DNA from 4 places in the Pseudomonas sp. 24 E 13 genome. Region 1 is predicted to be linked to each of the others. Evidence: predicted binding sites of a transcription regulator. Region 1 holds the regulator's gene; each other region holds the start of a gene.
The links. Region 1 encodes sigma-54, which starts transcription at its own class of promoters, with help from an activator protein. Its sites were predicted from a motif close to ANTGGCATNNANNTTGCTNT; they were not measured.

Region 1 (3,861 bases):
AGCCCAGCATCTGGCCAAGGCCTATAAAAGCCGTCAGGTGGTACGCGATGTGAGCCTGTCGATCGACAGCGGCCAGATCGTCGGCTTGCTCGGCCCCAACGGCGCCGGCAAGACTACCTGCTTCTATATGATCGTCGGGCTGGTCCAGGCGGACCAGGGACGCGTATTGATCGACGACCTGGACGTCAGCCACCAGCCAATGCACGGCCGTGCCCGCGCAGGTATCGGCTATCTTCCCCAGGAGGCGTCGATCTTCCGCAAACTGTCGGTGGCCGACAACATCATGGCGATCCTCGAGACCCGCAAGGAACTCGACCGCGATGGCCGCCGCCAGGAGCTGGAAAGCCTGCTGCAGGAATTCCACATCAACCATATTCGCGACAACCTCGGCATGAGCCTGTCCGGGGGTGAGCGTCGTCGTGTGGAGATCGCCCGCGCCCTGGCAACCGCGCCGAAATTCATCCTGCTGGACGAACCGTTTGCCGGTGTCGACCCGATCTCGGTGGGCGATATCAAGCAGATCATCCATCACCTCAAGGCAAAGGGCATTGGTGTGTTGATCACCGACCACAACGTGCGTGAAACCCTGGATATCTGCGAAACCGCTTACATCGTCAACGATGGGCAACTGATCGCCGAAGGTGATTCCGCGACGATCCTGGCCAACGAGCTGGTGAAAGAAGTTTACCTGGGTCACGAGTTCCGCCTGTAGACACGGTGATATCGGGCCATTGGCAAGAGTGCGAGCGAGTCAATGAAAACCTCGGTTTTTTTATTGTTACCGCGCTCTAGGCAAAGGCCCTGATTTCAGGCATATAATTTGCTTATGTTTGGCGCTCACGCGCCCTGTCGTGGATGGCGCATTGCGCCGGCGAATAAGGTGTTAAGCCCCTGCCATGAAACCATCGCTAGTCCTGAGAATGGGCCAGCAGCTGACGATGACACCGCAGCTGCAACAGGCCATCCGCCTGCTCCAATTGTCGACCCTGGACCTGCAACAGGAAATCCAGGAGGCCCTGGAGTCCAATCCGATGCTCGAACGCCAGGAAGAAGGCGACGACTTCGACAACACAGACCCTTTGGCCGACAACATCGAGCAAAAGCCCAATCCCGACGTGCAGGAACCGTCCTATCAGGAAACCGCCCCTACGGTGGATAACCTCGAGGACGGCGAATGGAACGAACGCATTCCCAACGAGCTTCCCGTGGATACCGCCTGGGAAGACGTGTACCAGACCAGCGCCAGCAGCCTGCCCAGCAATGATGATGACGAATGGGACTTCACCACCCGTACGTCGGTCGGCGAGAGCCTGCAGAGTCACCTATTGTGGCAACTTAACCTGGCGCCGATGTCCGACACCGATCGTCTGATCGCCGTCACCCTGATCGATTGCATCAACAACCAGGGTTACCTGGACGAGACGCTGGAAGAAATTCTTGAGGCGTTCGACCCGGAGCTGGATATCGAGCTGGACGAGATCGAAGCCGTCCTGCACCGCATCCAGCAATTCGAGCCCGCCGGGATTGGCGCCCGTACGCTCAGCGAGTGCCTGTTGCTGCAACTGCGCCAACTGCCGGCCAAGACACCCTGGCTGGCTGAAGCCAAGCGCCTGGTCAGCGACTACATCGACCTGCTGGGCAGCCGCGACTACAGCCAGTTGATGCGTCGCATGAAACTCAAGGAAGACGAGCTGCGCCAGGTCATCGAGCTGGTGCAGAGCCTCAACCCGCGCCCGGGCTCGCAGATCGAGTCCAGCGAAGCCGAATATGTCGTCCCTGACGTGATCGTGCGCAAGGACAACGAGCGCTGGCTGGTCGAGTTGAACCAGGAGTCGGTGCCACGCCTGCGGGTCAACCCGCAATACGCCGGTTTCGTGCGCCGCGCCGATACCAGCGCCGACAACACCTTCATGCGCAACCAGCTGCAGGAAGCGCGCTGGTTCATCAAGAGCCTGCAAAGCCGCAACGAAACCCTGATGAAAGTCGCCACCCAGATCGTCGAGCACCAGCGCGGCTTCCTGGAATATGGTGACGAAGCCATGAAACCGCTGGTGCTGCATGACATCGCCGAGGCGGTCGGCATGCATGAATCGACGATTTCACGGGTGACCACGCAAAAATTCATGCATACCCCGCGGGGCATATATGAGCTGAAATACTTTTTCTCCAGCCACGTAAGCACCTCCGAAGGCGGCGAATGCTCGTCCACGGCGATCCGCGCGATCATCAAAAAACTGGTTGCCGCGGAAAATCAGAAAAAGCCGTTGAGTGACAGCAAGATCGCTGGTTTACTGGAGGCACAAGGCATTCAGGTCGCCCGTCGAACCGTCGCCAAGTACCGCGAGTCCCTCGGGATCGCGCCTTCCAGCGAGCGTAAGCGTTTGATGTGACGGGCGGGGCATAGCGTTCCAGTGGCAGGCGCTTTTCGCCTGCCGCTTTATGCACTGGCAACGAAGGAGAAGCTGTATGCAAGTCAACATCAGTGGACACCAACTGGAAGTCACCAAGCCCCTGCGTGAATACACCGAGAGCAAGCTGAACAAGCTTGCGGGGCACTTTGACAAGATCACCAACGTGCAGGTCATCATGGAGGTCGACAAGCTCAAACAGAAAATCGAGGCCACCCTGCACGTACCGAATGCCAAACTCGTCGCCAATGCGGAACATGAAGATATGTACGCGGCGATTGACTCGCTCTACGACAAGCTCGACCGCCAACTCATAAAGCATAAGGAAAAGAATCTGCACCTGATGCAAGGTACAGGTCGTTAACCCTCCCCCCATGATCCGACTTGAAACCATCCTGACCCCCGGCCGTTCCCTCGTGAACGTGCCGGGCGGCAGTAAAAAGCGCGCCCTTGAACAAATTGCTAATCTGATTGGGCGTGAAGTGCCCGAGCTGGATACGCAAGCTGTATATGAGGCATTGATTGCACGTGAAAAACTCGGCTCCACCGGTTTTGGTAACGGCATCGCCATCCCCCACTGCCGCCTAAAAGGCTGCGAAACACCGGTCAGCGCTCTGCTGCACCTGGATCACCCTATCGATTTCGACGCCATCGACGGTGCCCCGGTTGACCTGCTGTTCGTCTTGCTGGTCCCGGAAGCCGCCACCGATGCCCACCTGGAACTGCTCCGGCAGATCGCCAGCATGCTCGACCGCAAGGAAGTGCGCGATAAATTGCGCAGCGCCGGCAGTAACGAGGCGCTGTATCAGGTCGTCCTGGATGAGCAAAACGGGCAGTAATCATGCGCTTGATCATCGTCAGCGGCCGTTCCGGCTCGGGTAAGAGCACTGCGCTTAACGTTCTTGAAGACAGCGGCTTCTATTGCATCGACAACCTGCCCGCCGGCTTGCTGCCGGAATTGGCGGAGCGCGCCCTGATCCACACCGAACTGGCGCAACCGCTGGTCGCTGTGTCGATCGACGCCCGCAACCTGCCCAGCCACCTCTCACGGTTCCCCGAACTGCTTGAGGAGGTGCGCGCCAAGCATATTCATTGCGACGTGCTGTACCTGGACGCCGACGAGGAAACCCTGCTCAAGCGGTTCTCCGAAACCCGTCGACGTCACCCGCTCAGCAGCGCCAACCGTTCCCTGGCCGAAGCCATCGAGGACGAAACCAAACTGCTGGGGCCGATCATCGATCTGGCCGACCTCAAGATCAACACCACCAACCTGAACCTTTACCAACTGCGCGATGCGATCAAGTTGCGATTGCTGAACCAGCCGGAGCCTGGCACGGCGTTCCTGGTCGAGTCGTTTGGCTTCAAGCGCGGCATGCCGGTGGATGCCGACTTGGTGTTCGATGTGCGCTGCCTGCCCAATCCCTATTGGAAACCGGAGTTGCGCGATCAGTCC
Region 2 (3,861 bases), on a different contig from region 1:
AAGGCGCCAACGAGACCGAAGTGACCTACCAGGTGCACACCGAGCCGGGCGGCAGCGTGCCGTCGTGGCTGGCCAACAAGTTTGTGGTGGACGCACCGTTCAACACCTTGAAAGCCCTGAGGGAACGCGCCGAGAAGTAAGCGCGGCGAATCCTGTGCCTCCTGCCTTGAGTGGAACGTTTGGTGAGCCCTCAAGGTCCAGATAGATGTGAGCCCACACATGGGTTTTATCGAGGAGGCACCGATGCCGAAGTGGAACATTTCTTTCATCAATGACCGTGGTGAGCCGGTAGTCGAGCAATTTGACTGCGATCATGAGCCGACGCTGGAAGAGGCCGCACAGATGGTGCGCATACGCGTGTCGCCGGTATTGGAAAAGCTGGACCTCAACGATCTTGCCGATCGTGTTCCCGATCCTACGGTCAAGAGCTTGCACGACCAAAATGGTATCAAAGACCTCAGGGTCGAACCCGCCGCCTGAATATTCCCTGCATGCCATCTTTGCGCCTCTGGTGCAGGTGGTAGCTTCGCGCTACTCTGCAATCGAGATCAGCGAATCAATCGCTCAGGTCTGGTCTTGTCAGCTACATGCTTGTTTTCCTGCGGTGGTCATTGCCGTGGTACCCGCGCCAGTAGCGCGCGGGCTTCAGCTTCAGGAAGCACGGAAAGTCTATCCATCAGTCTGAGGAGGACGTTTCATGAGCACAGCCTATCAAGAAGACATCAGCACCAACGTTCTGCGCCGCATGAAAGAAGGCGGCTTCGACTTCTCACGCTTTCACCCCATCGAGTTCTACGCCATTTTTCCTGATGAAGAACGGGCGCGCAGGGCTGCGGGTCGATTTCGTGGAGAATCGCTGAACGCCCAGGTCAGCGCACGCGACGATGGTGCCTGGTACTTGGAGTTGAGCAAAATCATGTCTGCAACCTACGACGGTATAGGAGACTTCGAGCAGGACTTTGAGGCAGTGGTAGAGCCGCTTGGCGGGATCATCGAAGGCTGGGGCGTCAAGCAGGAGGTGCGTGGGTTACCCATGTAGCGTTTATGAGCAACACAGCACATCGGCTGACCTTTGGGTCGGCCGATTTTGTTTGAGCCGCCCGCCAATGTTCGCAACGCGCAGCGCGCTTTGTGTGCGCCCAAAAAAAAGCCACCCGAGTAGGGTGGCTGAAAGGGAAGATCGAGGAGCCGATCAGTACACGAGCTGACACGGTACTGGCTGTGCAAAGGGTTTAGCTGTAGGACATGTCCTTTTCAGCCGATGGAGATGATTATCCGCAGGTGCGGGCGGGCAGTGAAATCAACTCTGACTATGCTGGTGATAGTCAGAGGTCGCATCGCCATGAAGCGTGCGGCGAAACTCCGGTGATTACGCGCACCAGGACGGTGCAGTGAGAATCCCCGGGTTGTCCAGGTTTTTGATTTTCAAGTGTTTATGCCGCTGGCACGGGCCTTGCGAAGGTCCATGCGTCCGGGTGACAAGGAGTACGGCATGATCCGCACTTATTACGATGAAATGTACGATGGGGCAGGGCAGGTCCGGCCCCATTACCGCCAGTTTGCCCGTTGGTTGGCCGATACCCCAGCCGAACTGCTGGCCCAGCGTCGGCGCGAGGCCGATTTGCTGTTCCATCGTGCAGGGATCACCTTCACGCTTTATGGGGACGAGCAAGGGACCGAGCGCTTGATTCCCTTCGACACCATCCCCCGCAGCATCCCGGCGAGCGAATGGCGAACGGTCGAGCGCGGCTGTATCCAGCGGGTCAAGGCGCTGAACATGTTCCTCGCCGACCTGTACCACGAACAACGCATCATCAGGGCCGGGATCATTCCCGCCGAACAGGTGCTGGCCAACGAGCAATACCAATTGGCCATGCAGGGCCTGAACCTGCACCGTGATCTGTATTCCCACGTCTCCGGGGTCGACCTCGTTCGCGATGGCGACGGCACTTACTACGTGCTGGAAGACAACTTGCGTACGCCGAGCGGCGTCAGCTACATGCTTGAAGACCGCAAGATGATGATGCGCCTGTTCCCGGAGCTGTTCGCGGCCCAGCGTATTGCGCCGATTGATCATTACCCCAACCTGTTGCTCGACACCCTGAAAAGCGCCAGCCCCCTGGATAATCCCAGCGTGGTGGTGCTGACCCCGGGGCGCTTCAACAGTGCGTTTTTCGAGCATGCCTTCCTCGCCAGGGAAATGGGCGTGGAGTTGGTGGAGGGCGCCGATTTGTTCGTGCGCGATGACCGCGTATTCATGCGCACCACCGACGGCCCCAAGGCGGTGGACGTGATCTACCGCCGTCTCGACGACGCGTTTCTCGACCCCCTGGCCTTCAACCCGGCCTCGATGCTCGGCGTGCCGGGCCTGCTGGCCGCCTACCGTTCGGGCAATGTCGTGCTGGCCAATGCCATCGGCACCGGGGTGGCGGATGACAAATCGGTCTACCCCTTCGTCACCGAGATGATCCGTTTTTACCTGGATGAAGAACCGATCCTGCAGAACGTTCCGACGTTTCAATGCCGTAAGCCCGACGAGTTGTCCCACGTCCTGGCCCACTTGCCCGAGTTGGTGGTCAAGGAAACCCAGGGCTCCGGCGGCTACGGCATGCTGGTGGGCCCGGCGTCCACCGCTGCGGAAATCGAGGCGTTCCGCGCACGCATCAAGGCCAAGCCCCACGCCTATATCGCCCAACCCACCCTGTGTTTGTCCACTTGCCCGACGTTTGTAGAAAACGGCATCGCCCCACGGCATATCGACCTGCGCCCGTTCGTGCTGTCCGGCAAGGACACCCGCGTGGTGCCCGGTGGCCTGACCCGTGTAGCGCTGCGCGAAGGTTCGCTGGTGGTCAATTCGTCCCAGGGCGGCGGCACCAAAGACACCTGGGTGGTCGAGGATTGACCTGTGTTGATTAAAAACTGTTCCCCCCTGGAGGCGGCATGAGACTCTCCATCAGCCACGAAACCACCTACCGCTACGAAGACCAGGTGCGCGCCAGCATCCAGTATCTGCGCCTGACGCCCCACGACAGCGAGCGCCAGCACGTGCTCAGCTGGCAGCTTGACCTGCCGCGCCCTGTGCGGGCACAGGTGGACCCGTTCGGCAACATCCTGCATGTGCTGACGCTGGACGAACCTCACGACTCCATCATTATCGGCGCCCGTGGCCAGGTGGATATCGACGAGCTGCGCGAGGCTGAACATGAGAGCCAGTCGGCCTTTCCGTTCCTGCGCGGCACGCGCCTGACCGAACCCGACGAAGCCCTGCGCGGTTTTGCCCGGCAGCACTGCCACCAGCGGCGTGACCGCACGGCCCTGATCGACCTGATGCAGGCCTTGAACCAATCGATGCGCTACACGCCGGGCGCCACCCAGGTCGACACCTGCGCGGCGGAAGCCTTCGCCGGCCACGCGGGCGTCTGCCAGGACCATACCCATGCGTTCCTGGCCTGCGCGCGCAGCCTGGGCATTCCGGCGCGGTATGTATCAGGGTATTTGTACACCGAAGACACTACACACCTGGCCAGCCATGCCTGGGCCGAAGCCTGGCTGGACGACGCCTGGTACAGTTTTGATGTGACCAACCAGTTGGCCCGGCCGGAGCGGCACTTGAAGCTGGCCGTGGGCCTGGACTATCTGGATGCCTGCCCGGTGCGCGGCATGCGCCGTGGGGGCGGGCATGAGCAAATGCATGCCAAGGTGTTCGTGGCGCCGAGCCCGGTGATTTCCGTGCAACAGCAATAATCTGAAGACCAAATGCCGTCCAAATGTGGGAAGGGGATTGCCCTGATACCGTCTGTAGGAGCGAGCTTGCTCGCGAAAAACTCACAGGCACCGCGCTCATTCAGAAAGCACGCGTTA
Region 3 (3,861 bases), on a different contig from region 1:
TGTCCCAAGCTGACGATCATGCCCAAGTCCAGTCCGGTGGTGTGTGGCGTTGCCAATATACGTGGCGCGACCATCCCCATTCTTGACTTGGCAATGGCCACCGGGTCCTCTGGTTTGCAGGACCGCGAGAGCCCGTTCGTGATCATTACCGAGTACAACACCAAGACCCAGGGGTTTCTGGTGCGCTCGGTGGAACGTATCGTCAACATGAACTGGGAAGAGATTCATCCGCCGCCCAAGGGCACCGGGCGCGATCATTACCTCACGGCGGTGACGCGGGTGGATAACCAGTTGGTCGAGATCATCGACGTGGAGAAAATCCTCGCCGAGGTTGCGCCCACCTCGGAAACGATTTCCGTCGGGGTCGTGGATGCCGAGACGGCACACAAGGCGGTATCCCTGCGCGTGTTGACCGTGGACGACTCCTCTGTCGCGCGCAAGCAGGTCACGCGTTGCCTGCAAACCGTTGGCGTCGAGGTCGTAGCCCTTAATGATGGGCGCCAAGCCTTGGATTACCTGCGCAAGTTGGTGGACGAGGGCAAGAAGCCGGAAGAAGAGTTCCTGATGATGATTTCCGACATTGAAATGCCGGAAATGGACGGATACACCCTCACGGCTGAAATACGCAACGATCCACGCATGCAAAAATTGCACATCATCCTGCATACTTCGTTGTCGGGGGTATTCAATCAGGCCATGGTCAAGAAGGTCGGTGCAGATGACTTCCTGGCCAAATTCCGGCCTGATGACCTCGCATCCCGGGTAGTCGACCGGATCAAGGCAGCAGATCACGGCTAGGGGCATTTCTCCTGGCGGTCACACGATTTAAGAGGCGGTACCATTGTCTACGGGTAATTTGGATTTCGAACAGTTCCGGGTCTTCCTGGAAAAAGCCTGTGGCATATTGCTCGGTGAAAACAAGCAGTACCTGGTATCCAGCCGTCTCAACAAGCTGATGGAACAGCAGGGCATCAAATCCCTGGGTGAGCTGGTCCAGCGTATCCAGGGGCAGCCGCGCAGCGGGCTCAAGGAGATGGTGGTCGATGCCATGACCACCAACGAAACCTTATGGTTTCGCGATACCTACCCCTTTGAGGTGCTCAAGAACAAAGTGCTGCCCGAAGCCATCAAGGCCAGCCCGGGCCAGCGCCTGCGCATCTGGTCGGCGGCATGCTCCTCGGGACAGGAACCTTATTCGATCTCCATGACCATCGACGAGTTCGAGCGGACCAACATGGGCCAGTTGAAAGCCGGCGCGCAAATTGTGGCGACGGACCTCTCCGGCAGCATGCTCACCAACTGCAAGACCGGTGAGTACGACAGCCTGGCCCTGGGCCGAGGCCTGTCCCAGGAACGTTTGCAGCGCTATTTTGACCCGAAGGGGGCAGGGCGCTGGGCGATCAAGGCGCCGATCAAGAACCGCGTCGAGTTCCGCTCGTTCAACTTGCTCGACAGCTACGCCAGCCTGGGCAAGTTCGACATGGTGTTCTGTCGCAACGTGCTGATCTACTTCTCGGCCGAAGTGAAGAAGGACATCCTCTTGCGCATTCATGGCACGCTCAAGCGCGGCGGGTATCTATTCCTTGGCGCGTCGGAAGCCTTGAACGGCTTGCCGGATCACTACCAGATGGTGCAGTGCAGCCCGGGAATCATCTACCAGGCCAAATAACAACGTTTACCCGGTAAAAAATGTGGGAGGGGGCTTGCCCCCGATGGCGGTGGGTCAGTCAGCTATTCATGACATGACACACTGCTATCGGGGGCAAGCCCCCTCCCACATTTGTTTCGCGGCACTTTCAACGGTAGCGGCAATCCTTCCATTGCCGCTTTACTGGCGCCACGCGGAAAGCACTTGCCGCTTTTCTGGCATTGCCGCCGGCAATTTCTCTGCAAGCCCTTGATATACGGGGCTTGGTCACATTGGCATGCACCTTGCTATAACCCTGCTAACGAACAGCAGGTCAGCCTAAAGGTTTCCGCCATGAGCATCAGCTTCGATAAAGCGCTCGGTATCCACGAAAAAGCCCTGGGCTTCCGCGCCCAGCGTGCCGAAGTCCTGGCCAACAACATTGCCAACGCCGACACCCCGAACTACAAGGCTCGGGACCTGGACTTCTCCGCCGTGCTCGCCGCACAGCAGGACAAGACCAAAAACGGCGCCTTCGCCTTGAACATGACCAACAGCCGTCATATTGAAGCGCAAGGCCTGAGCAGTGGTGACGAGTCGCTGCTGTATCGCACGCCGATGCAGCCGTCGATCGACCAGAACACCGTTGATGCTCAACTGGAACAATCGAACTACGCCGAAAACTCGGTGAACTTCCAGGCCAGCTTCACCCTGCTCAACAGCAAATTCAAAGGGCTGATGTCAGCCCTGCGTGGAGAATAAGCCATGTCCCTGTCCAGTGTTTTCAATATTGCCGGCAGTGGCATGAGCGCGCAGACCACGCGTTTGAACACCGTCGCCAGTAACATCGCCAACGCCGAGACCGTGTCTTCGAGCATCGACCAGACTTACCGTGCCCGTCATCCGGTATTTGCCACCATGTTCCAGGGCGGCCAGGGCGGCGGCAGTGATTCGCTGTTCCAGAACCAGGATGCCGCCGGGCAAGGCGTGCAGGTACTGGGTGTGGTCGAGGACCAGAGCAACCTCGAAGCGCGTTACGAGCCCAATCATCCGGCAGCGAACGAAAAGGGTTATGTCTACTACCCCAACGTCAACGTGGTCGAGGAGATGGCCGACATGATTTCCGCCAGCCGTTCGTTCCAGACCAACGCGGAAATGATGAACACCGCCAAAACCATGATGCAGAAGGTCCTGACCCTGGGTCAGTGATAAGGGGCGCCAAATAATGGCCATCGTTGATACGTCGAACAACACGGCAGTCCAGGACCTGTTCAACTCCAAGGTCAAGGACGCTTCAAACAATGTAGCGAATGTTTCCAAGGCTGCCACCGGCAACCAGGCGTTGGGCAAGGATGCATTCCTGCAACTGCTGGTCACCCAGCTGAAAAACCAGAACCCGTTGTCGCCACAGGACAACGGTGCCTTCGTGGCGCAGTTGGCCCAGTTCAGCAGCCTGGAAGGCATCAACACCCTGAACGACTCGGTAAACAACATATCGAGCAACTTCAGCTCGTCGCAGGCGCTGCAGGCTTCGTCGCTGGTGGGACGTTCGATCATCACCCAGACCGACAAGGCACTGGTCGATACCAGCAAGAGCATGAACGGGTCGGTGGCGGTAACGGCGGCAACGGGCAACGTCTCGATCAAGATCACCGACAAGGACGGCAACGTGGTGCGCACCCTCGATATGGGCGCCCAGAGCGCGGGTTCGTCGGACTTCATCTGGGATGGCAAAAACGATAAGGGTGAGGTTGCCCCAGCCGGCACTTACACCTTCGCGGCCTCCGCCAAGAGCGACAAGGGCGACGCGGTTGCCCTGGCTACTTCACTGCCGGCAACGGTGACCAGCGTGACGCTGAGCAAGACTGGTGGCGAAATGCTGTTGAACCTTGCAGGCGGCATGGGCAGCGTCAAGCTGTCGCAAATTCAGACTATCGGTACATAGAGCCGGCTAACAACGGCAGAGGGAGAGAAACATGTCTTTTAATATCGGCCTTAGCGGCCTCTATGCGGCCAACAAACAACTGGACGTGACCGGCAACAACATTGCCAACGTGGCGACCACTGGTTTCAAGTCGTCCCGTGCAGAGTTCGCGGACATCTACGCGGCGTCCAAACTGGGCACCGGGAAGAACAGCATCGGCAATGGCGTGAACCTGGCGGCGGTGTCGCAGCAATTCACCCAGGGTGACGTGAATGGCAGCGGCGGCATCCTGGACATGGCGATCCAGGGC
Region 4 (3,861 bases), on a different contig from region 1:
CGCAAGGCATAAATGCAACGGGTCAATGACTCATCGGCCACCTCGCCCCTGGGCCAGGCGAGCGCCAACAGGCGGTCCTTGGTCATCAACGCACCGCCGGAGGCCAGCAACAATCGAAGCACGCTGCCCTCTTTGGGCGGCAGTTGAATGTCGGTTTCTCTGCCTGTCAGCCGACCATCGTCATGCAAGGTCCAATCAGCGAAAACGAGGGACTTTGTCGATTCTTCAATCACCACCGCCATAAGGCACCTGCACGTTCGACTGCTGACATTCAATCCAATCTTCCTGTGACGGCCCACTTGCCCGATGCCATGACTATAAAAACCTCCCTCGCGTATCACGTTAGGAAAAACCCGATTCAATCAGCGTCTTTCAGCGGTTTGCTGTAAGACAATTCGCCTCAACCGGAATACGGCAGCCACTCCTGATACACCTCATGCAGCTCCACCCCTAATCGATCCTCCAACTGCACCAACTCACCCACCGCCATCAGTTGCCCATTGACCCGAACCTCCACGCAATGGATGACTTCGGGTGCCAAAGGCAAGACTTTGCCCGGCGCAAACGCAGCCAGTCGCTTGCGGCTGATCAGTTGCTCCTGCAGCAGTATTTCCAGGTACATGGACTAACGCCTTTATTCAGGGAGAACGCTCGCGGCCCGACCTGACAAACGCACGTTGCACACGTTCATATTGCGCGGCCGTCAACGGCGGCGGCCCGGCCGGGGGCTTCGATTCGTCACGACCCGCTTCCACACGCCATGACGAGATTTCATTGACTTGCTTGGGCACATCCAATTCATCCACCAGTTTTTCGATCAGGCTGACCTGAGCAGGCTTGCCCTTGATCAGGAGGCTGTTGGTGTCCGGATAAGCGATCAGCGTCAGGTTCTTGTCCGCCAGCAGGCCCTTCTGCTCACTGGCCAGCAGGCCTTGGATGACGGAGGCCATGCCCGGCACCGTGACCTTGTTTGCGCCGGTCCCATGCTGCCGATCCTCGACGTGGGTATTGAACACCTGCACCACACCGAAGGCGTGCGCCCCCACACGCAGTTCACTGCGTTGCCGGTCGGTCAATTGCGCCAGCCGCAGCACCTGGCTGACGTAGCTTGGCGGCCCGGACACGTAGAACGTACGCACCCCGCTGTCGCGCAAGGGATAGCGCGATTCATCCATGCCTGTTCGGCGCATGATGCCGCGCAGCCGGTTGACCGAGATGTAGCGCAGCGCCACCGCAGAGGTCCTGGCTTCACTCGCGTTGTAGAGGTACACGGCCTGCCCGTCGCTGTGCCAGATCAGGCCTTCCTGCCCGGCCAGCGTTTCGAGGACCTGTTGCGGCGCGTCAAAATCGAATGTCCCGCTGACACGCTTGGGCGCCGCTTCCCGACTGACCACCACAGGCATCCCCAACGGCACCGACAGCGCCGTGAAAAAACTGTCCAGGCGCTCATCCCTGGCCTGATACGGATCGCCCCGGGCCACATGGCTGACCAGCAACAGCGCGACCCACAGCAGCATGCTGCAGAGGCAGTGGCGGGTCGTAATGGCGGAATCAGCATGCACCGTGGGTTTTCCTGGGGGGAGGACGCAAAAGAGCGGCCATACTGAAAGGCGGGCGAGGTTCAATCATGATGGAAAGCTGACGGCTGCCCCGTGGCATGTGCCTTGCTACGCACTCTCTATCAGGGCGCGCACCACCGACGGTGCGGGCCTACGGACAAAGGCGTCGTTTCCCTGTAATGGCCGGTATCGCCATCCGAGGGCGCGACGCTTTTTTTTGCGAGAAAAGGTAGGTGTTGATGAACGATTCGGTCGACGGCAGCTCGGTGAACCCCGCGCTCGCCTGGGTAAACGGCAGTGACGCCCCGGAAAAGAGCAGCCTGGACCTGGGTTTCATGGCCCTGACTGATTGCGCCTCGCTGGTGGTCGCCGCCACCCAGGGGTTTGCGCAACCCTACGGCCTCACACTGAACCTCAAGCGCCAATCGTCCTGGGCCAACTTGCGCGACAAACTGGTCAGCGGTGAGCTGGACGCCGCCCATAGCCTCTACGGCCTGATCTATGCCGTGCACCTGGGCATCGGCGGCGTTGCGCCGAGCCCGATGGCGGTGCTGATGGGGCTCAATCAAAACGGACAGAGCATCAACCTGTCCCGTGGGCTGCAACAGCAGGGCGTGGTCACTCCTGAGGCGCTGGATCGCCACGTGCACCAAAGCCGCACAAAACTCACCTTCGCCCAGACCTTTCCGACGGGCACCCACGCCATGTGGCTGTATTACTGGCTGGCGAGCCAGGGCATCCACCCGCTGCGGGACGTGGACAGTGTGGTAGTGCCCCCGCCGCAGATGGTCGCGCACCTGCAGGCGGGACGCATCGACGGCCTGTGTGTCGGCGAACCCTGGTGCGCCAGCGCCGTCAAGCAGAACCAGGGCTTCACCCTGGCGACCAGCCAGTCGATCTGGCCCAATCATCCGGAAAAAGTCCTGGGTTGTACCCAAGCCTTCGTCGACCAGTACCCCAATACGGCGCGCGTATTGGTGATGGCGATTCTTGAGGCCAGTCGCTTTATCGAAGCGAGCACGCAAAACCGTCGTTCCACCGCCCAACTGCTCAGCGCCCGCGAGTACCTCGACGCACCGCTGGACTGTATCGAGCCACGACTGCTGGGGCACTACGAAGATGGCCTGGGCAACCAGTGGCAGGACCCGCATGCGCTGCGGTTCTTCGCCGATGGCGCGGTCAACCTGCCTTACCTGTGCGACGGTATGTGGTTCATGACCCAGTTTCGCCGTTGGGGCCTGCTGCGCGAAGACCCCGATTACCTGGCCGTCGCCCGCCAGGTGCAACAATTGGATGTGTATCGTCAGGCCGCCAGCGCCGTGGGCGTGCCGACCCATGCCCAGGATATGCGCAGCAGCCAGTTGATCGACGGCAGGATCTGGGACGGCTCCGACCCCGCCGGCTATGCCCGCAGCTTCCGCCTGCACGCCATGGCGGATGACACCAGCCGCCAAGCGCTGCGCTAGGAGCACGAGCATGCTGCGAATCCTGTTGATCAACGACACCCCGCGCAAAGTCGGCCGGCTCAAGGCCGCGCTGACCGAGGCCGGCTTTGAGGTGATCGATGAATCCGGCCTGACCATCGACTTGCCCGCACGCGTCGAAACAGTGCGCCCCGACGTGATCCTGATCGATACCGAGTCACCCGGCCGCGATGTGATGGAACAAGTGGTGCTGGTCAGCCGGGACCAGCCCCGCCCTATCGTGATGTTCACCGATGAACATGACCCGACTGTCATGCGCCAGGCGATCAAGTCCGGGGTCAGTGCCTATATTGTCGAAGGCATCCAGGCCCAGCGCCTGCAACCGATCCTCGAGGTGGCCATGGCGCGCTTTGAAAGCGACCAGGCCCTGCGTGCCCAGCTGCACGCCCGCGATCAACAGTTGGCGGAACGCAAGCGCATCGAGCTGGCCAAGGGTCTGCTGATGAAAATGAAGGACTGCAATGAGGAAGAGGCCTACACCCTCATGCGCCGTCAGGCCATGAGCCGACAGCAGAAACTGATTCAGGTGGCCGAACAGATTATTGCCATGAGCGAATTGCTCGGCTGATCTGGCGCGGCTCTTGCTAAAGAACCGTTACAGGTAGCCAACGGCGGTTGCCCCATCAACGACAAAGACGTCGCACACCCGGTTTGCCCTCGCGAACCCGGTGGCGGCGTTTTTTTTCGTTTCGGCCCCAGCGCATGGAGCCACCAGGTCTTCCGACAAGCCCCCCCAACCGTTGAGGTGCGTGATGAAATCAAGCTTCTGGAAATCCGGGCACACCCCGACCCTGTTTGCCGCGTTCCTGTATTTCGAC

Region 2: the regulator sigma-54 is predicted to act here: its motif matches at 1,441-1,460, upstream of BFP90_RS23910 (circularly permuted type 2 ATP-grasp protein).
Region 3: the regulator sigma-54 is predicted to act here: its motif matches at 1,920-1,939, upstream of flgB (flagellar basal body rod protein FlgB).
Region 4: the regulator sigma-54 is predicted to act here: its motif matches at 1,652-1,671, upstream of BFP90_RS24200 (CmpA/NrtA family ABC transporter substrate-binding protein).

What each region holds. Positions count from the first base shown of each region.
Region 1 covers NZ_CVTO01000126.1:15,462-19,322, reverse strand. Annotated here, with positions in the region: gene lptB (LPS export ABC transporter ATP-binding protein) at 1-712, shown strand, start outside; gene BFP90_RS15555 (RNA polymerase factor sigma-54) at 897-2,390, shown strand; gene hpf (ribosome hibernation-promoting factor, HPF/YfiA family) at 2,467-2,772, shown strand; gene ptsN (PTS IIA-like nitrogen regulatory protein PtsN) at 2,783-3,247, shown strand; gene rapZ (RNase adapter RapZ) at 3,250-3,861, shown strand, end outside.
Region 2 covers NZ_CVTO01000154.1:16,059-19,919, forward strand. Annotated here, with positions in the region: gene BFP90_RS23895 (START domain-containing protein) at 1-140, shown strand, start outside; gene BFP90_RS23900 (hypothetical protein) at 220-480, shown strand; gene BFP90_RS23905 (ribonuclease E inhibitor RraB) at 698-1,039, shown strand; gene BFP90_RS23910 (circularly permuted type 2 ATP-grasp protein) at 1,493-2,902, shown strand; gene BFP90_RS23915 (transglutaminase family protein) at 2,941-3,744, shown strand.
Region 3 covers NZ_CVTO01000076.1:4,589-8,449, forward strand. Annotated here, with positions in the region: gene BFP90_RS04035 (chemotaxis protein CheV) at 1-798, shown strand, start outside; gene cheR (protein-glutamate O-methyltransferase CheR) at 842-1,669, shown strand; gene flgB (flagellar basal body rod protein FlgB) at 1,982-2,389, shown strand; gene flgC (flagellar basal body rod protein FlgC) at 2,393-2,836, shown strand; gene flgD (flagellar hook assembly protein FlgD) at 2,853-3,572, shown strand; gene flgE (flagellar hook protein FlgE) at 3,604-3,861, shown strand, end outside.
Region 4 covers NZ_CVTO01000154.1:81,903-85,763, reverse strand. Annotated here, with positions in the region: gene BFP90_RS24215 (winged helix-turn-helix domain-containing protein) at 1-242, opposite strand, end outside; gene BFP90_RS24210 (FliM/FliN family flagellar motor switch protein) at 401-622, opposite strand; partial or broken gene BFP90_RS24205 (secretin N-terminal domain-containing protein) at 729-1,517, opposite strand; gene BFP90_RS24200 (CmpA/NrtA family ABC transporter substrate-binding protein) at 1,799-3,025, shown strand; gene BFP90_RS24195 (ANTAR domain-containing response regulator) at 3,036-3,611, shown strand; gene BFP90_RS24190 (nitrate/nitrite transporter) at 3,796-3,861, shown strand, end outside.